2 regions of the Pseudomonas arvensis genome follow, and region 1 is predicted to be linked to the other one. Evidence: riboswitches for the same ligand, from Rfam matches in the RefSeq annotation. Region 1 holds a riboswitch; the other holds the start of a gene.
What was found. A riboswitch is a leader RNA that binds a small molecule or an ion and turns the genes downstream of it on or off. The one in region 1 is predicted to bind cobalamin.
Positions count from the first base shown of each region.

Region 2: another riboswitch for cobalamin. It lies ahead of cobO (cob(I)yrinic acid a,c-diamide adenosyltransferase); the one in region 1 lies ahead of cobW (cobalamin biosynthesis protein CobW).

Region 1 covers NZ_CP162038.1:2,595,900-2,603,351, reverse strand. The annotation lists gene cobN (cobaltochelatase subunit CobN) at 1-1,310, opposite strand, end outside; gene cobW (cobalamin biosynthesis protein CobW) at 1,314-2,375, opposite strand; cobalamin riboswitch at 2,469-2,669, opposite strand; cobalamin riboswitch at 2,712-2,917, shown strand; gene AB3G88_RS11705 (CbtB domain-containing protein) at 3,014-3,202, shown strand; gene AB3G88_RS11700 (CbtA family protein) at 3,214-3,918, shown strand; gene AB3G88_RS11695 (cobalamin biosynthesis protein) at 3,915-4,307, shown strand; gene cobM (precorrin-4 C(11)-methyltransferase) at 4,378-5,124, shown strand; gene nfuA (Fe-S biogenesis protein NfuA) at 5,310-5,894, opposite strand; gene AB3G88_RS11680 (fatty acid cis/trans isomerase) at 6,114-7,452, opposite strand, start outside.
Region 2 covers NZ_CP162038.1:4,406,800-4,414,251, forward strand. The annotation lists gene AB3G88_RS19800 (cobyric acid synthase) at 1-579, opposite strand, end outside; gene cobD (threonine-phosphate decarboxylase CobD) at 576-1,565, opposite strand; gene cbiB (adenosylcobinamide-phosphate synthase CbiB) at 1,558-2,466, opposite strand; gene bluB (5,6-dimethylbenzimidazole synthase) at 2,463-3,113, opposite strand; gene AB3G88_RS19820 (cobyrinic acid a,c-diamide synthase CobB) at 3,110-4,474, opposite strand; gene cobO (cob(I)yrinic acid a,c-diamide adenosyltransferase) at 4,471-5,082, opposite strand; cobalamin riboswitch at 5,162-5,415, opposite strand; gene AB3G88_RS19830 (C40 family peptidase) at 5,463-5,999, opposite strand; gene AB3G88_RS19835 (C40 family peptidase) at 6,144-6,788, opposite strand; gene hda (DnaA regulatory inactivator Hda) at 7,002-7,452, opposite strand, start outside.

The DNA of each region.
Region 1 (7,452 bases):
CCGCCCAGCAACTCGTGGATCAAGGCGGTGCCGCTTTCCGGCAGGGCCGTCGGCACCGGGTAACCTTCAGCCTGCAACGCAAGCAGGATATTCAGCGCCGCCGCAGGGGTATCCAGCCCGACGCCATTGCCGATACGGCCGTCGCGGGTCGGGTAGTTGGCCAGGATCAGCGCGATGCGTTTATCCCCATTCGGCACTCGCGCCAGTTCGACCCAGCGCCGCGCCAACTCAGCGACAAAATCCATGCGCTCGGGTGCTGCGCGGTAGCACACCACGTCCGACTGGCTGCGTTCGCTGCGCCAGGCCAGGTCCTTGAAGCTGATCGGCCGGCTGATAATGCGACCGTCCAGCTCCGGCAAGGCAATGTGCATCGCCAGATCACGCGGGCCAAGGCCTTGTTCGCTGGCCTCCCAGCCCGGCTGGTTGTCCTGGGCGCAAATCGCCTGGATCACCGGAATATTGCGGCGAAACGGGCGCAAATGCGGGGCTTCGGGGCTGGATTGGGCAAAACCGGTGGTATTCAGAATCACCGAGGCCTGCGCTTCATCCAGCCAGTCCTCGACCGCCGCGAGGCAGCCGGGCTCTTTCAGGCTGGCCACCGCCATCGGCAACGGATTGAGGCCCGCCGCCTGCAAGCGCTGGCAGAACACGTCGATAAAACCGGTATTGGCCGCCTGCAAGTGCGAGCGGTAGAACAGCACGGCCGCCACAGCTTGCTCGGCGTGCCAATCCGCCTGCCAGTCGTCGAGCCGGGCATTGGCTTTATGGGGGTGATAGATCGCCGTGCGCGCCAGGGTTTGCGGTTCGGCCCACGGGTAATCGCGGTCCAGATAGCCACTGGCCAGGCAGCGATAGAAATCCAGCGCATTGGCCAGCCCGCCCTGACGCAGAAACTGCCACAGGCGATCCCGAACCTCGACGCCGACGGTACTGAGGCCGCTGAGCTCCGGATCCGGGCGATCATCTCCCGGCACCAGAATCAACTGCACGCCGCGCTCCGCCAACTCCACCAAGCGTTCGATGCCGTAGCGCCAATAACCGATGCCCCCGTGCAGGGAAATCAGGATGACCTTGGCGTGGCGCAGCACCTCATCGACATACAGGTCGACCGAGGCATGGTTCTGCACTTGCATCGGGTTGGCCAGGCGCAGGCTGGGGTAGTCGTCGGGTAACTGCTGGGCCGCTTCGGCCAACAATGCCAGGCTGGAATCACCGCTGCACAGGATCACCAGCTCGGCGGGCGTTTGGCCAAGGTCGGCAATATTGTCGTCCGCGACGAAACCACCGGGCTGAGTCCTGAGCAGGTGCATGGGTTAAACGCTGAGCGCGGCGCGCAATTGCGCTTCGAGGCCGGCCGCGTCGAGGTCCTGGCCGATCAGCACCAGGCGCGTGATGCGGGCTTCATCGGCCGTCCAGGCGCGGTCGAAGTGTTTGTCGAAACGGGTGCCCACGCCCTGGATCAGCAGGCGCATCGGTTTGTTCGGGATCGCGGCGAAGCCTTTGACGCGCAGGATGCCGTGCTGCACCACCAGCTGGGTCAAGGCGTCGAGCAGCAGCGCTTCATCGGCTTGAGGCAGGTCGATGGAGATGGAGTCAAACGCATCGTGATCGTGGTCGTCTTCACCTTCGTGGTGGTGATCGTGATGGCTGTGACGACCGTCGATGTGCTCTTCGGACCCAGCACCCAGGCCAATCAGCACGTCCAGGGGTACGCGACCGCTGCTGGCTTCGATAATCTTCACGGCTGGCGGCAGCTCTTCGGCGACTTCCAGGCGGACACGGGCCAGGTCTTGCGGGCTGATCAGATCGGACTTGTTGAGGATCACCAGGTCGGCGCTGGCCAGTTGGTCGGCGAACAGCTCGTGCAGCGGCGACTCGTGGTCCAGGTTCGGGTCGAGCTTGCGCTGGGCGTCCACTTGATCGGGGAACGCAGCGAAGGTGCCAGCGGCCACGGCCGGGCTGTCGACCACGGTAATCACCGCGTCTACCGTGCAGGCGCTGCGGATTTCCGGCCACTGGAAGGCTTGTACCAGTGGTTTTGGCAGGGCCAGGCCCGAGGTTTCGATAAGGATATGGTCAAGGTCGCCGCGACGGGCGACCAACTCGCGCATCACCGGGAAGAATTCTTCCTGCACGGTGCAGCACAGGCAGCCGTTGGCCAGTTCGTAGACACGGCCGTTGGCTTCTTCTTCGGTGCAACCAATGGAGCACTGCTTGAGGATTTCACCATCAATGCCCAGCTCGCCGAACTCATTGACGATCACGGCGATGCGACGGCCCTGGGCGTTGTCGAGCATATGGCGCAGCAAGGTGGTTTTGCCCGAGCCGAGGAAGCCGGTAACGATGGTGACGGGAAGTTTGGCCAGTGTTTTCATCGGATGCCCTTGGGGGCGGGCATACGGGACGATAGGCCCTGCGGCATGGCGCAGAAGCGGATTTCGTCACCGGATCACCCCGCCCGGTTGAATTGGAAAATCGGTTGCGAGGCAGGTCTCCTGGCTTGGGGCTTGCGGGTCGCGAGACCGGCGCCGACTGCGCCTTCCCGCCGTTGATGGCAGTGGCGTGGCAGTCGGATGAACCCTTCACAGTTGCGGGGGCAGCCGCGGCTTGAACCGCGTTCCCTTCTTAGCTTCGGCCTGGGCCGAAGAACCTCGAAGGTGCAAGGCTACAGGGGCTTGCCGCATTTGACTACCGTCCCCCGCCCATGCTCTCCTACACATCTTGTTTCGGGTGCCCCTCACGGGGTGAAACGGGAAACCGGTAAATCATGCACGCCATGACCAGTCCGGTGCTGCCCCCGCAACGGTAAGCGAGTGAAGCGTCAGATCCACTGTGCCAGTACGGCATGGGAAGGCGATGCTTTATAGACCCAGTGTCCCTCGCAAGCCCGGAGACCGGCCCGAAAAATCAGATAACAAACCCGCGGTGGGCGGGCGCTGTTCGGAACCCTGCGTGCCTGGCTCGCGGGGTTTTCATGCGCTCGTTTCACCCAGACACCTGAAAGGGACGCGCCATGTCGATCATCAGCAGCACTTCGCCCTCCGCCAGCAGCACTTCTACCCTGAGCCAACGCCTGACCGCCGCCATCGGTGCGTCGATTCTCGGCGCGTGCCTGGTGTATTTCGCCGGTTTCTCGCATATCGAGGCGGTGCACAACGCTGCCCACGATACTCGCCACAGCGCCGCGTTCCCGTGCCACTGAGACCTGCCGACATGATCAAGCGTATTGCGCAAACCGCAGGGTTCACCGGCTTGCTGGCCGCCCTGCTGCTGACCCTGCTGCAAAGCTTTTGGGTCGCCCCGCTGATATTGCAGGCGGAAACCTTTGAAAAAGCCCCTGCAGCCACCGAAGTGGTGCACGAACACGCCGCCAGCGCTGCTGCCCACACCCACGATGCCGAAGCCTGGGAGCCGGAAGACGGCTGGCAGCGCGTGCTGTCCACTACGGGTGGCAACCTGGTGGTAGCGGTCGGTTTCGCGCTGATGCTGGCCGGCCTCTACACCTTGCGTGCGCCCACCCGCACGGCACAAGGCCTGCTGTGGGGTTTGGCCGGTTACGCGACCTTTGTGCTGGCACCGACGATGGGCCTGCCGCCCGAGTTGCCGGGCACGGCAGCCGCTGATCTGGCGCTGCGCCAGACGTGGTGGATCGGCACTGCGGCCTCCACCGCTGCCGGGATTGCGCTCATCGTGTTCGGCCGCAACTGGCTGCTCAAAGTGCTCGGCGCTGCCATCCTTGCGGTACCGCACGTGATCGGCGCGCCGCAACCGGAAGTGCATGCGATGCTCGCGCCGCAAGCCCTGGAAGCGCAGTTCAAAATCGCCTCGCAACTGACCAACGTGGCGTTCTGGCTGGCCCTGGGCCTGATCAGCGCCTGGCTGTTCCGCCGCAACCGCGACGATCAATACTCGGCATGACCTACGTGGTCGGCCTGGGTTGCCAGCGCGGTTGTGCGGCTCACGCCCTGCTGGCGCTGTTGGATACCGCCCTCGCCGAGGGCGGGATTGATCGCCACAGCATCACCGCACTGGCCAGCATCGACCGCAAACAGGACGAGCCAGGCTTGCTGGCGCTGGCGCGGCAGTTGAATCTGCCTTTGCAGTGCTTCAGCGCCGAGCAACTGGCCGCTTATGCAGACCGACTCAGCCACAAGTCCGCCGTCGCGTTCGCCCATACGGGCTGTTACGGCATCGCCGAAAGCGCCGCCCTGGCCCTTGCGGAACAGCTCTGCGGCGCTCCTGCCCGGTTGCTCATCACCCGCAAAAAAACCGCCCAAGCCACCTTTGCGTTGGCCTGCGCCGGTTAAACCCCCGATAATCGCCCTCCCCGATCATGAGCAATCTTCATGCTCGCCCGTTTTTGACAGGAACTCCCCAATGACCGTCTACTTCATCGGCGCAGGCCCCGGCGACCCGGAATTGATCACCGTCAAAGGCCAGCGGCTGATCCGTAGTTGCCCGGTGATCATTTACGCCGGTTCGCTGGTGCCCGCTGCGGTCCTGGAGGGGCATCAGGCAGAACAGGTGGTGAACAGCGCCGAACTGCACCTGGAGCAGATCATCGACCTGATCAAGACTGCCCACGGCAAAGGCCAGGACGTCGCGCGCGTGCACTCCGGTGATCCGAGCCTCTACGGCGCAATCGGCGAGCAAATCCGTCATTTGCGTGAACTGGGCATCCCATTCCAGATCATCCCTGGCGTCACCGCCGTAGCGGCCTGCGCCGCGCTGCTGGAGACCGAACTGACTCTGCCGGACATCGCCCAAAGCGTGATCCTGACCCGCTATGCCGATAAAACCAGCATGCCGGCCGGCGAGGACTTCGACAGTCTGGCGCGGCATGGGACAACCATGGCGATTCATCTGGGGGTCAACCATCTGGAGAAAATCGTCGCCGAACTGCTGCCGCACTATGGCGCTGATTGCCCGATTGCGGTGGTGCACCGGGCCACGTGGCCGGATCAGGATTGGGTGGTGGGCACGCTCAGTGACATTGCCGGAAAGGTCGAGGCCAAGGGTTTTCGGCGTACGGCGCTGATTGTGGTGGGACGGGTGTTGGAGAGTGACAGTTTCAGTGAATCGTCGCTGTATCGGGCGGGGCATGCGCACCTTTATCGGCCGTGAGTTTTTACCTCACAAATGGCGGCGTACCAGCTTGCTTAGGTGGCGGCTGATATGACCCTATCGGGGGCAAGCCCCTTCCCACAGTTGATCTTCTTTGTTAGATGTATTGCGTAAAGCAATGAATTTTAAGCAAAAAAAACGGCGCTCACGGGGCGCCGTTTTTTTGTTCGCAGTGAACGCCTTACTCAGTAGTAGGCGTTTTCTTTCTGCGTGTGGTCGGTCACGTCACGTACGCCCTTGAGCTCCGGGACGCGCTCCAGCAGGGTACGCTCGATGCCTTCACGCAGGGTCACGTCCGCCTGGCCGCAGCCTTGGCAACCGCCGCCGAACTTCAGCACCGCGATACCGTCATCAACGACGTCGATCAGGCTGACCTGACCGCCGTGGCTGGCGAGCCCTGGGTTGATCTCGGTTTGCAGGTAGTAGTTGATGCGCTCGTTGACCGGGCTGTCGGCGTTGACGCTCGGCACCTTGGCGTTGGGCGCCTTGATGGTCAACTGGCCGCCCATACGGTCGGTGGCATAGTCGACTACGGCATCGTCCAGGAAAGCTTCGCTGAAGTGGTCGATGTACGCGGTGAAGCTTTTGAGCCCCAGGGCGGTGTCTTCAGGTTTCTCTTCACCAGGCTTGCAATAGGCAATGCAGGTCTCGGCGTACTGGGTGCCGGGCTGGGTGATAAAGACGCGGATGCCGATACCTGGGGTGTTCTGCTTGGACAGCAGGTCAGCCAGGTAATCGTGGGCGGCGTCGGTAATGGTTATGGCAGTCATGGAAACTCCTCACAGGCTTGCCCGGAGTTTACGCCAAATTATTACGGAGGTACAAAGTCCCAGTGTTTTTGTCGGGTTAGGGGTTGGCGGGGGGTGGGGTGACACCTACCTGATATATGGAGATCAACATGTGGGAGGGGGCTCGACTTAACAACCCGGTCTGCTCTAAGGCCGCCGCGCGCTTGCTTTTGATCTGAGAGCGCTCCCCCAACCCACCACTCACAAATTCTCATACCGATTCATATCCAGGACCCCCGCCTCAACCGGCGTAGTCTCCCGAACATACTCCGACAAATCGTGGAAATACTGCCAGAACAGCGGATGGCTCCGGCGTACCCCCCAACGATCAACGATCCTCTCAAACTGCTGGGCGTCCTTGGCCTGCTCCATCTGCGCCACAAACGCCGGCACGTCCCCTGCCGGAATATTGAAGATGAAATTCGGATAACTACTGAGCACCCCCGGATAAAGGGTCAAGGTATCCAGCCCCGGCTGATAGCGATACGCCTCGCCCAGCAAAAACGCCACATTACTGTGGGCACGGTTGCGCAGCAGGCTATAGACCACACGCTGCCCGCTGGCAGTCTCAACCCGCAGCATCGTCGCCTCAGGCAACTGATCAATCACCTTGAGCCCCGCCGCCGGACGCGACGTCAACCGGCTAAGCGCCTGCTCAGCATCCTGCAAGGCCGGGTCAATCCCGTCACGCGAACAATACGCGCCAGAACACCGATTAATCGGGTCCGGGCTCGCATTCAGATCACCGTAACGGGCAATCAACTGGTTGGCGAAGTCCCGCTTGGGGTCCTGTTCATTCAAGTGCAAGCCTGTCGGTTTATCGTCATCAATCGCTTCGTAATCCAGCCACAGCTTGATCTTGCCGCTGTTCTGATACCAATCATCCATAAAGCCTTCACGAGCGTCCGCCGGCATCAAGCGCAGGAAGTTCTGCTCTGCACCGTTACGGATCAAATCGAAGTACAACCGAGTCTGGGCCTGGTGCGAGACGTTGCCGAACACATCGAAATTCACCGCCAACTGATAATAGGTGCGCTCCAATAACGGATAGTCGAACAGCCACATCGTCTGCGGCACTTCGCCAATCAGGCCTTTGTTGACCGATGCACTGTCGAAGTGGCGAAAGATGCTCAGCAACGCGTTGTCATTGCCCGCCCACAGGCTCGACCAACTCGGCGGCGGTAAATCGGCATAACTGTCCCGACGCAACGCCTCGTACCTGTTGCGCTTGTCGCGATAGGCCAACCACAGGCTCAGCACACTGCCCACATCGTCGTTCTGCCCCGGCATGGCCAGCAACGGCGTGGCCTGGCCGCGGTACCGCGCATCGGTGATGTACAGGTCGTGGTCCGGGTCCTGGAACAGCGTCCAGAAGTTGTCGCGGATCACGTCCGTGGCGATCTGCCCACGGCACACCGGCCCGCGAATAAAGGTGCGTACAAAGTACTCGGCGTTATCCAGCATGAACTGATAGCGCGCCTTGGCCGGGATCGCCTCGAAGGTGTCGAACGGATTGGCGCGGCGGCCCGGGCCATAACCC
Region 2 (7,452 bases), 1.8 Mb from region 1:
GATGAAGCCCTTGACCCGCGCCTGTTCACTGGGGGAAAGCAACTCCAGGGTGCCGACCAGATGGGCAAACACACCGCCGCGATTGATGTCGGCGATCAGCAGCACCGGGCAGTCCACCGCTTCGGCGAAGCCCATGTTGGCGATGTCGTTGGCGCGCAGATTGATCTCTGCCGGGGAGCCCGCGCCTTCTACCATCACCACCGGGTAGGCTTGGCTCAAACGTGCGTGGGAGGCGAGCACCGCCTGCATGGCGATGGCTTTGTAGTCGTGATAGGCCACGGCGTTCATGGTGGTCACGGCGCGGCCATGGATGATCACTTGGGAGCCAGTGTCGCTGTTGGGCTTGAGCAGCACCGGGTTCATGTCGGTGTGGGGCGCCAGGTTGGCCGCTTGCGCCTGCACCGCCTGGGCGCGGCCGATCTCGCCGCCTTCGGCCGTCACGGCACTGTTGAGCGCCATGTTCTGGGGTTTGAAGGGCGCCACGGCGATGCCTTGGCGCACCAGCCAGCGGCACAGCGCAGTCACCAGGGTACTTTTACCGGCGTCGGACGTGGTGCCCTGCACCATCAGCGTACTCATGAAGCGTCCTTATAGGCGGCCAGGGCGGCGTCGAGGCGCAACCAATCGGCTTCGGTGTCGGGCAGGCCGAAGCGCAGGCTGCTGTCGTGGACGAACAGCCGCAGCAGGATGCCGCGCTGGGCCATGAATTCGTGCATGCGTTCAGCGTGGGGTGTGATCAGCCATTGGAATAACGCGCAGCCGCCTTGGGGCTGAAAGCTGTGGTGCTCAAGCAGCGTGAACAAACGCTGGCCTGCCTCGACGCAACGCGCCCGCTGGCGTGCATGCCCGGCGGTGTCGCGCAAACACACCTGCCCCAGCACCCGCGTCGGCCCGCTGACGGCCCACGGGCCGACCTGTTCAGCAAGTAACTTGAGCAACTTGCGTTCGGCCAGCACAAAGCCCAGACGCACACCGGCCAGGCCGAAGAACTTGCCGAACGAACGCAACACAATCAGGCCGACCTGATGGGCCTGGCCCGCCAGGCTCAACTCCGGCGTCACGTCCATAAACGCTTCGTCCACCACCAGCCAGCCGCCACGCTGGGCCAGCCGCGTGTGCCAGTCCAGCAGGCGCTGGGGCGTCAGGCTCTGGCCCGTGGGATTGTTGGGGTTGACCACCACCAGAACGTCGAGGCCATCGAGGAAGAAATCGACTTCCTGCTCCTGCACCTCGCGCACCACATACCCGGCGCGGCGCCAGGCTTCGGCATGCTCGGCGTAGCACGGCGACAGCACGCCGACCTTGCCGGACCGGCGCAGGCGCGGCAGCAACTGGATCGCCGCCTGGGAACCGGCCACCGGCAATAAATGCGCGGCACCATAGTATTCGCTGGCGGCCTGCTCCAAGCCGTCGTCCGTCTCTGGCAACCGCGCCCAGGCCCGCAGGGGAATCTCCGGGATCGGCCAGGGCCAGGGCGCGAGGCCGCTGGACAGGTCGAGCCAATCGGCCTCGGGGATCCCGTATTGAATGGACGCCTTGCGCAGTCGGCCACCGTGTTCAAGCATAGAATTGCGCCCCCGCACATAGGATCAGCAGCCATAACCATACGCCGCGCTGCACCAGTTGCCAGCCTCGGTCGATGGAATCGGCATCCGCCGCCGGGCCTTCGCCCAGTTGCGGGCGTTGGTGCACTTCGCCGTGATAGATGGCAGCGCCGCCCAATTCAACACCCAAGGCGCCTGCGCCGGCAGCCATCACTGGCCCGGCGTTGGGGCTGTCCCAGGTCGGACCTTGGGTGCGCCAGCATTTGAGGGCCAGGCGGGTGTTGCCAAGTACGGCGTAGGTCAACGCCACCAAGCGTGCAGGAATGTAGTTGAGCGCGTCGTCGATTTTCGCTGCGGCCCAGCCGAAGCGCTCGAAGCGTTCATTGCGATAGCCCCACATGGCGTCGAGGGTGTTGCTTAGGCGGTAGAGCACCACGCCCGGCACGCCCGCGACGACAAACCAGAAAATCGCGGCGAACACCGCGTCGCTGCCGTTTTCCAGCACCGACTCGGTGGCGGCGCGGGCGACTTCGGTGCGGTCCAACTCGCTGGTCTGGCGGCTCACCAGGTAGCTGACCCGTGTGCGCGCTTCATCCAGGTCATCGCTGCGCAACGCCTGGGCCACCGGGATTACATGTTCGCCGAGGCTGCGCATGCCGAGGGCGCAGTACAGCGCCAGGATCTCCAACACCCAACCGATATAGGGCGCCCACGACAACGCGGTGGCCAGCAGGGTCAACGGCACCACGGCGATAAACCACGCGGTCACGCCGTGGCTGCGCCAGCCACGACCACCACTGTTGAAACGCTGCTCGATGCGCCCGGCGAAATTGCCGAACGCCACCAGCGGATGCCAGCGCCTGGGCTCGCCCAACAACGCATCCAGCGCCACTGCGGCGACACACAGCAAGGCCACACTCATTGACTCACTCCCCACGTATTCTCATACAACATGTCACTCAGCGGACGCGGTTCGGTCCAGCCTTCGAGCTGCAACATCGGTGCCGGATAGAACTCGGCGACCGGCCCCAGGCACAACACGGCCAGGGGTTTGGCGCCGGGCGGCAGGCCCAGCAGATCGGCCAGGGCCTGGGGTTCGAACAACGACACCCAGCCCATGCCCAGGCCTTCCACACGGGCCGCCAGCCACAGGTTCTGGATCGCACAGGACAGCGAAGCCATGTCCATTTCCGGTAAGGTGCGCCGGCCGAAGATATGGCGCTCGCGATCATCCATCAACGCCGCCACCAGTACTTCGGCACAGTCATTGATGCCCTCGACCTTGAGTTTCATAAACTCGTCGGAGCGCTCGCCGAGGGCCTCGGCGGTGCGCACACGTTCTTCTTCGACCAGTTGCTGGATCTCCCCGCGCAGGTGACGGTTGCTGATGCGGATAAAACGCCACGGCTGCATCAGGCCCACACTCGGGGCCTGGTGCGCGGCCTGGAGCAGGCGGTGGAGCAATTCTGGGGCGACCGTGCCGCCGCTGAAATGGCGCATGTCGCGACGCTCGGCGATGGCGCGGTAGACGGCCTGGCGGTCGGACTCGGGGAAGGCGTTGTCGGTCATGGCTTCATCGGGGGCAAATCGAATCGTCGCACCGCCCCTCCCACATTTCGGATGCCTTCCCCTGCGAGAGGTGAAAACAATGCGGCCACCGCAAGCGGGTTCGACGGAAAGTAAAAGTGCACGTAGGAAGCCGTCATGCGCCCTTGCCGGTAAACCGCTTCGGCGCCGCGCCCTCCATTGGGGCTCAGGCCGCGAGCAATCGGTTCCCACGCGGTCGTGGTCAACGAATGGTGATAGGTATGCCCGCGCAATGTGCCTTCCGGCAAGTCGACACTTTGCAGGGCCAGTGCCGCCAATTTTTTCTGCATCACCGCATCACCCTGCAACAAGCCAAGCAGTTCGGCGCGGTGGCCATCGACGTCGGTGAGCGAGTCCAGCAGGTAGAGCATGCCGCCGCACTCAGCAAGCAACGGCTTGCCCGCCGCGTGGTGCGCGCGAATGGCGTCGAGCATCGGGGTATTTTCAGACAGCGCCTGGTGGTGCAACTCCGGGTAACCGCCGGGCAGATAGAGACTGTCGGCGTCAGGCAACGCGTGGTCATGGATCGGCGAGAAAAACGTCAGTTCAGCGCCCATCGCCCGCAACAGGTCGAGGCTGGCGCCGTAGGTAAAGGCGAAGGCTTCGTCGCGGGCCACGGCAATGCGGACACCGGCCAACAGCGGCTCGGCGGCGATCACTTCAGGCGCGGCGAAGGTTACGGGTGGCGGCAAGGCGACTTCGCAACTGCTGCCCAAGGCTTGGGCGGCGGCATCCAGGCGTGCATCGAGGTCATTCAGTTCGCTGGCTTGCACCAGACCCAGATGACGGCTCGGCAGTTCGATTCCGGTCTCGCGGGACAGTGCGCCATACCAGCGCAGGCCTTCGGTGAGACTGCCTTCAAGCAACTGCGCATGGCGCAACGTGCCGACGCGGTTGGCCAGCACGCCGGCGAATGGCAGATCCGGCTGGTAGCGCGCCAAGCCCAGTGCCAGGGCGCCAAAGGTCTGGGCCATGGCGGTGCCATCAATCACGCCCAGCACCGGCACGCCGAAGTGGCGCGCCAGATCGGCGCTGGAGGGCGTGCCGTCGAACAGGCCCATCACGCCTTCGATCAGGATCAGGTCGGCCTCCCCCGCTGCTTCCCACAGCAGGCGGCGACTTTCCTGTTCACCCACCATCCACATGTCCAATTGATACACCGGTGCACCGCTGGCGCGCTCGTGGATCATCGGATCGAGGAAGTCCGGGCCGCATTTGAACACACGCACCTTGCGCCCCAGGTTGCGGTGCAAACGCGCCAGCGCGGCGGTGACGGTGGTTTTGCCCTGGCCGGACGCCGGTGCGGCGATCAATACGGCTGGGCAATGACGGGGCTGATTCAAAGTTCGACGCCCTTCTGTGCCTTGATACCGGCCTGGAATGCGTGCTTGAGCATGCCCATTTCGGTGACGGTGTCGCCCATCTCGATCAGTTCCGGCTTGGCGCCACGGCCGGTGACCACCACGTGTTGCATCGGCGGGCGGGCTTGCAGGTCGCTGAGCACTTGGTCCAGGTCGAGGTAGCCGTGCTTGAGGGCGATGTTCAGTTCGTCCAGCACCACCAGGCCGATGGCTGGGTCTTGCAGCAGCTCGCGGGACACCGCCCAGGCAGCTTCGGCGGCGGCGATATCGCGCTGGCGGTCCTGGGTTTCCCAGGTAAAACCTTCGCCCATGACATGGAAGCGCACTTGCTCGGGGAAGCGGCGGAAGAACAACTCCTCACCTGTGCTGTTGCGCCCCTTGATGAACTGCACCACGCCGCACTGCATGCCATGGCCCATGGCGCGGGCGAGCATGCCAAACGCCGAGCTGCTCTTGCCTTTGCCGTTGCCGGTAAGTACCAGCAGCAAGCCGCATTCGTTGGGGGAATTGGCAATGCGCTCGTCGATCACGGCTTTTTTGCGCAGCATGCGCGCCAGGTGGCGTTCGTCGCGGTCGGGGGTATCGGTCATGGCAGCTCTCCGTTGGGGCTGGACAAAAACGGCGGGCAGGAAAAAGAAAAAACAGACAGCCAAGCATCGCCCACCGTGATGCTGTTGGATGATCCAGGCCGGTCTCCGGGCTCATGAGTGGCGCTGCTCTTTATAGAGAGCACACAGGCCAACGCTGCGCCTTCCCATATCGCGAGCGATACAGTGGCAAAAGCAGCGTCTTGACTCATTTACCGTTGCGGGGGCAGCGCCGGAATTGCGGCGGCGCTGTGTACAAGCGCGCTCACTCACCGGCTTCCCTGTTTCACTCCGTCGACCCATGGGTCACAGAGCACCTGGAACAAGCGGCGAAGGTTAGTGGGTTGAGGGGCTAGCTGCAAGCTTCAAGCTTGCAGCTGCTTTTAAGGATTGCGCGCCAGATTCCCCGGCAACACACGCTTGGCGCTCAGGTAGGCATTCTGCCAATACGCTTTGGACAAGGTATCCAGCTTCACCGTACCGCCGGTTTGCGGCGCATGGACAAAACGGCCTTCGCCCACGTAGATCCCGGCATGACTGACCTGCGAACCACCGCCGGTGGCGAAGAACAGCAGGTCGCCGGTTTGCAGGTTCTGCTCGCTCACGTCCTGGGCGCGCATCACGATCAGTTCGCGGGTGGTGCGCGGCAGGGAGATCCCGGCGGCGTCGCGAAACACAAAGCCGATCAGGCCGCTGCAATCAAAGCCCGAGTCCGGCGTGTTGCCGCCCCAGCGATAAGGCGTGCCGACCAGGCCCAGCGCACGGAAGAGCACGTCTTCGGCAGCAGGTGAGAAATTCTGGGTGGAGTAGTTGAACACCGGCTTGGGCTTGACCGCGACAGGAGCGGGCGGTGGACGGCTGGCGCAAGCGCTGAGCAGCGCGGCGCACACGAGGAGAACAAGGCGGGCTGACGTCGACATGTGCAAAACAATCCTGGTCTGGATGCGGCTTTCGCTGCCGAACGCTGAAAACCAGAACGCGCAAGCAAGGCTCGCGCGAACGGATTACAACAATGTCCAGGGATTCTAGCGCTTACACGTCAAACTTCAAGTATCACTTTAAGTTTACTTGCTAGCGGTAACTGTCGTCGGGGCCATGGCGAGTGCACGCTTGGCTTCGATGAAGGTTTTGCTCCAGTAGCTGTCGCCCAGGCTGTCGACTCGAACACCGCCACTGCGACGGCTGCTGGAGTGGATGAACTGGTTATCGCCCAGGTAGATACCGGCGTGGCTGACACGACCACGGCCTGCAGTACTGAAGAAAAGCAGATCACCGGGCTTGAGGTTGTTGCGCGCGACCAACGGTGCTTTCACGTTGATCATTTCGCGAGTGGAGCGTGGCAGGTTCATGCCAGCCTCTTCACGAAACAGATAGCCGATGAAACCGCTGCAATCGAAACCGGCTTCAGAGGTACCGCCGAAACGGTAACGGGTACCGATCAGGGACATGCCACGTTCGAGGATGCTGTCGGCCAGAACTGGAAGCTGATAAGGCTTGTTGCCGGAGAAGTCGGCCAGTTCTTTCTCGGTTGCCTGCTCTTCTTTATAAAGAGCTTCCTGATAGACAGTGGAAGACTGCGCTGCAACGAATTTTGCCTGGGCATGTTGTTGAGGCTTTTGCTGCTCAACCACCTGTTGAGGGTGGGAGGCGCAACCAAACAACAGGGTAACGAGTGCGAGAGGCACGAGGGGTGCGAAGCGATTTAGCATGGGCACGACCGTGGCTGATGTGTAAAGAAGCCGAGACTATGCCCTCTATCACATCGATTTGCAAATTCAATCGTGATCTATGTGACTTCTTGTTTGGACTATGACATCTAAGCCCTTAACACCCTATAGACGCCTTTCGCGTGGCCAAACCGGCCCAAACGCGGGTTTTCTGACGCCTGGAATTTGCCAAAACCCTTGAAAACAAAGGGCTGGCTACCAGCCTAGGGTTTCTTTGAGGAACGGGATGGTCAGCTTGCGCTGGGCCTGCAAGGAGGCCTGATCGAGCTGTTCGAGCAAATCGAACAGCGCACTCATGCTGCGAGTGCCGCGGGTGAGGATAAAGTGCCCGACTTCGTCGGTGAGGTGCAGGCCGCGACGGGAGGCACGCAATTGCAGGGCACGCAATTTATCTTCGTCGGACAGCGGGCGCATCTGGAAGATCAGCGCCAGGGTCAGGCGCGACTTGAGGTCAGCCAGCTTGACGGGCAACTCGCGCGGCGAGGTGGAGGCAGCGATCAACAAACGCCGACCGCTGTCACGCAAGCGGTTGAACAGATGAAACAGCGCCTCTTCCCAATCGGCCTTGCCGGCAATCGCCTGAAGGTCATCCAGGCACACCAGTTCGTATTGCTCAAGGTTATCGAAGATGCCGATGCCGCGATCC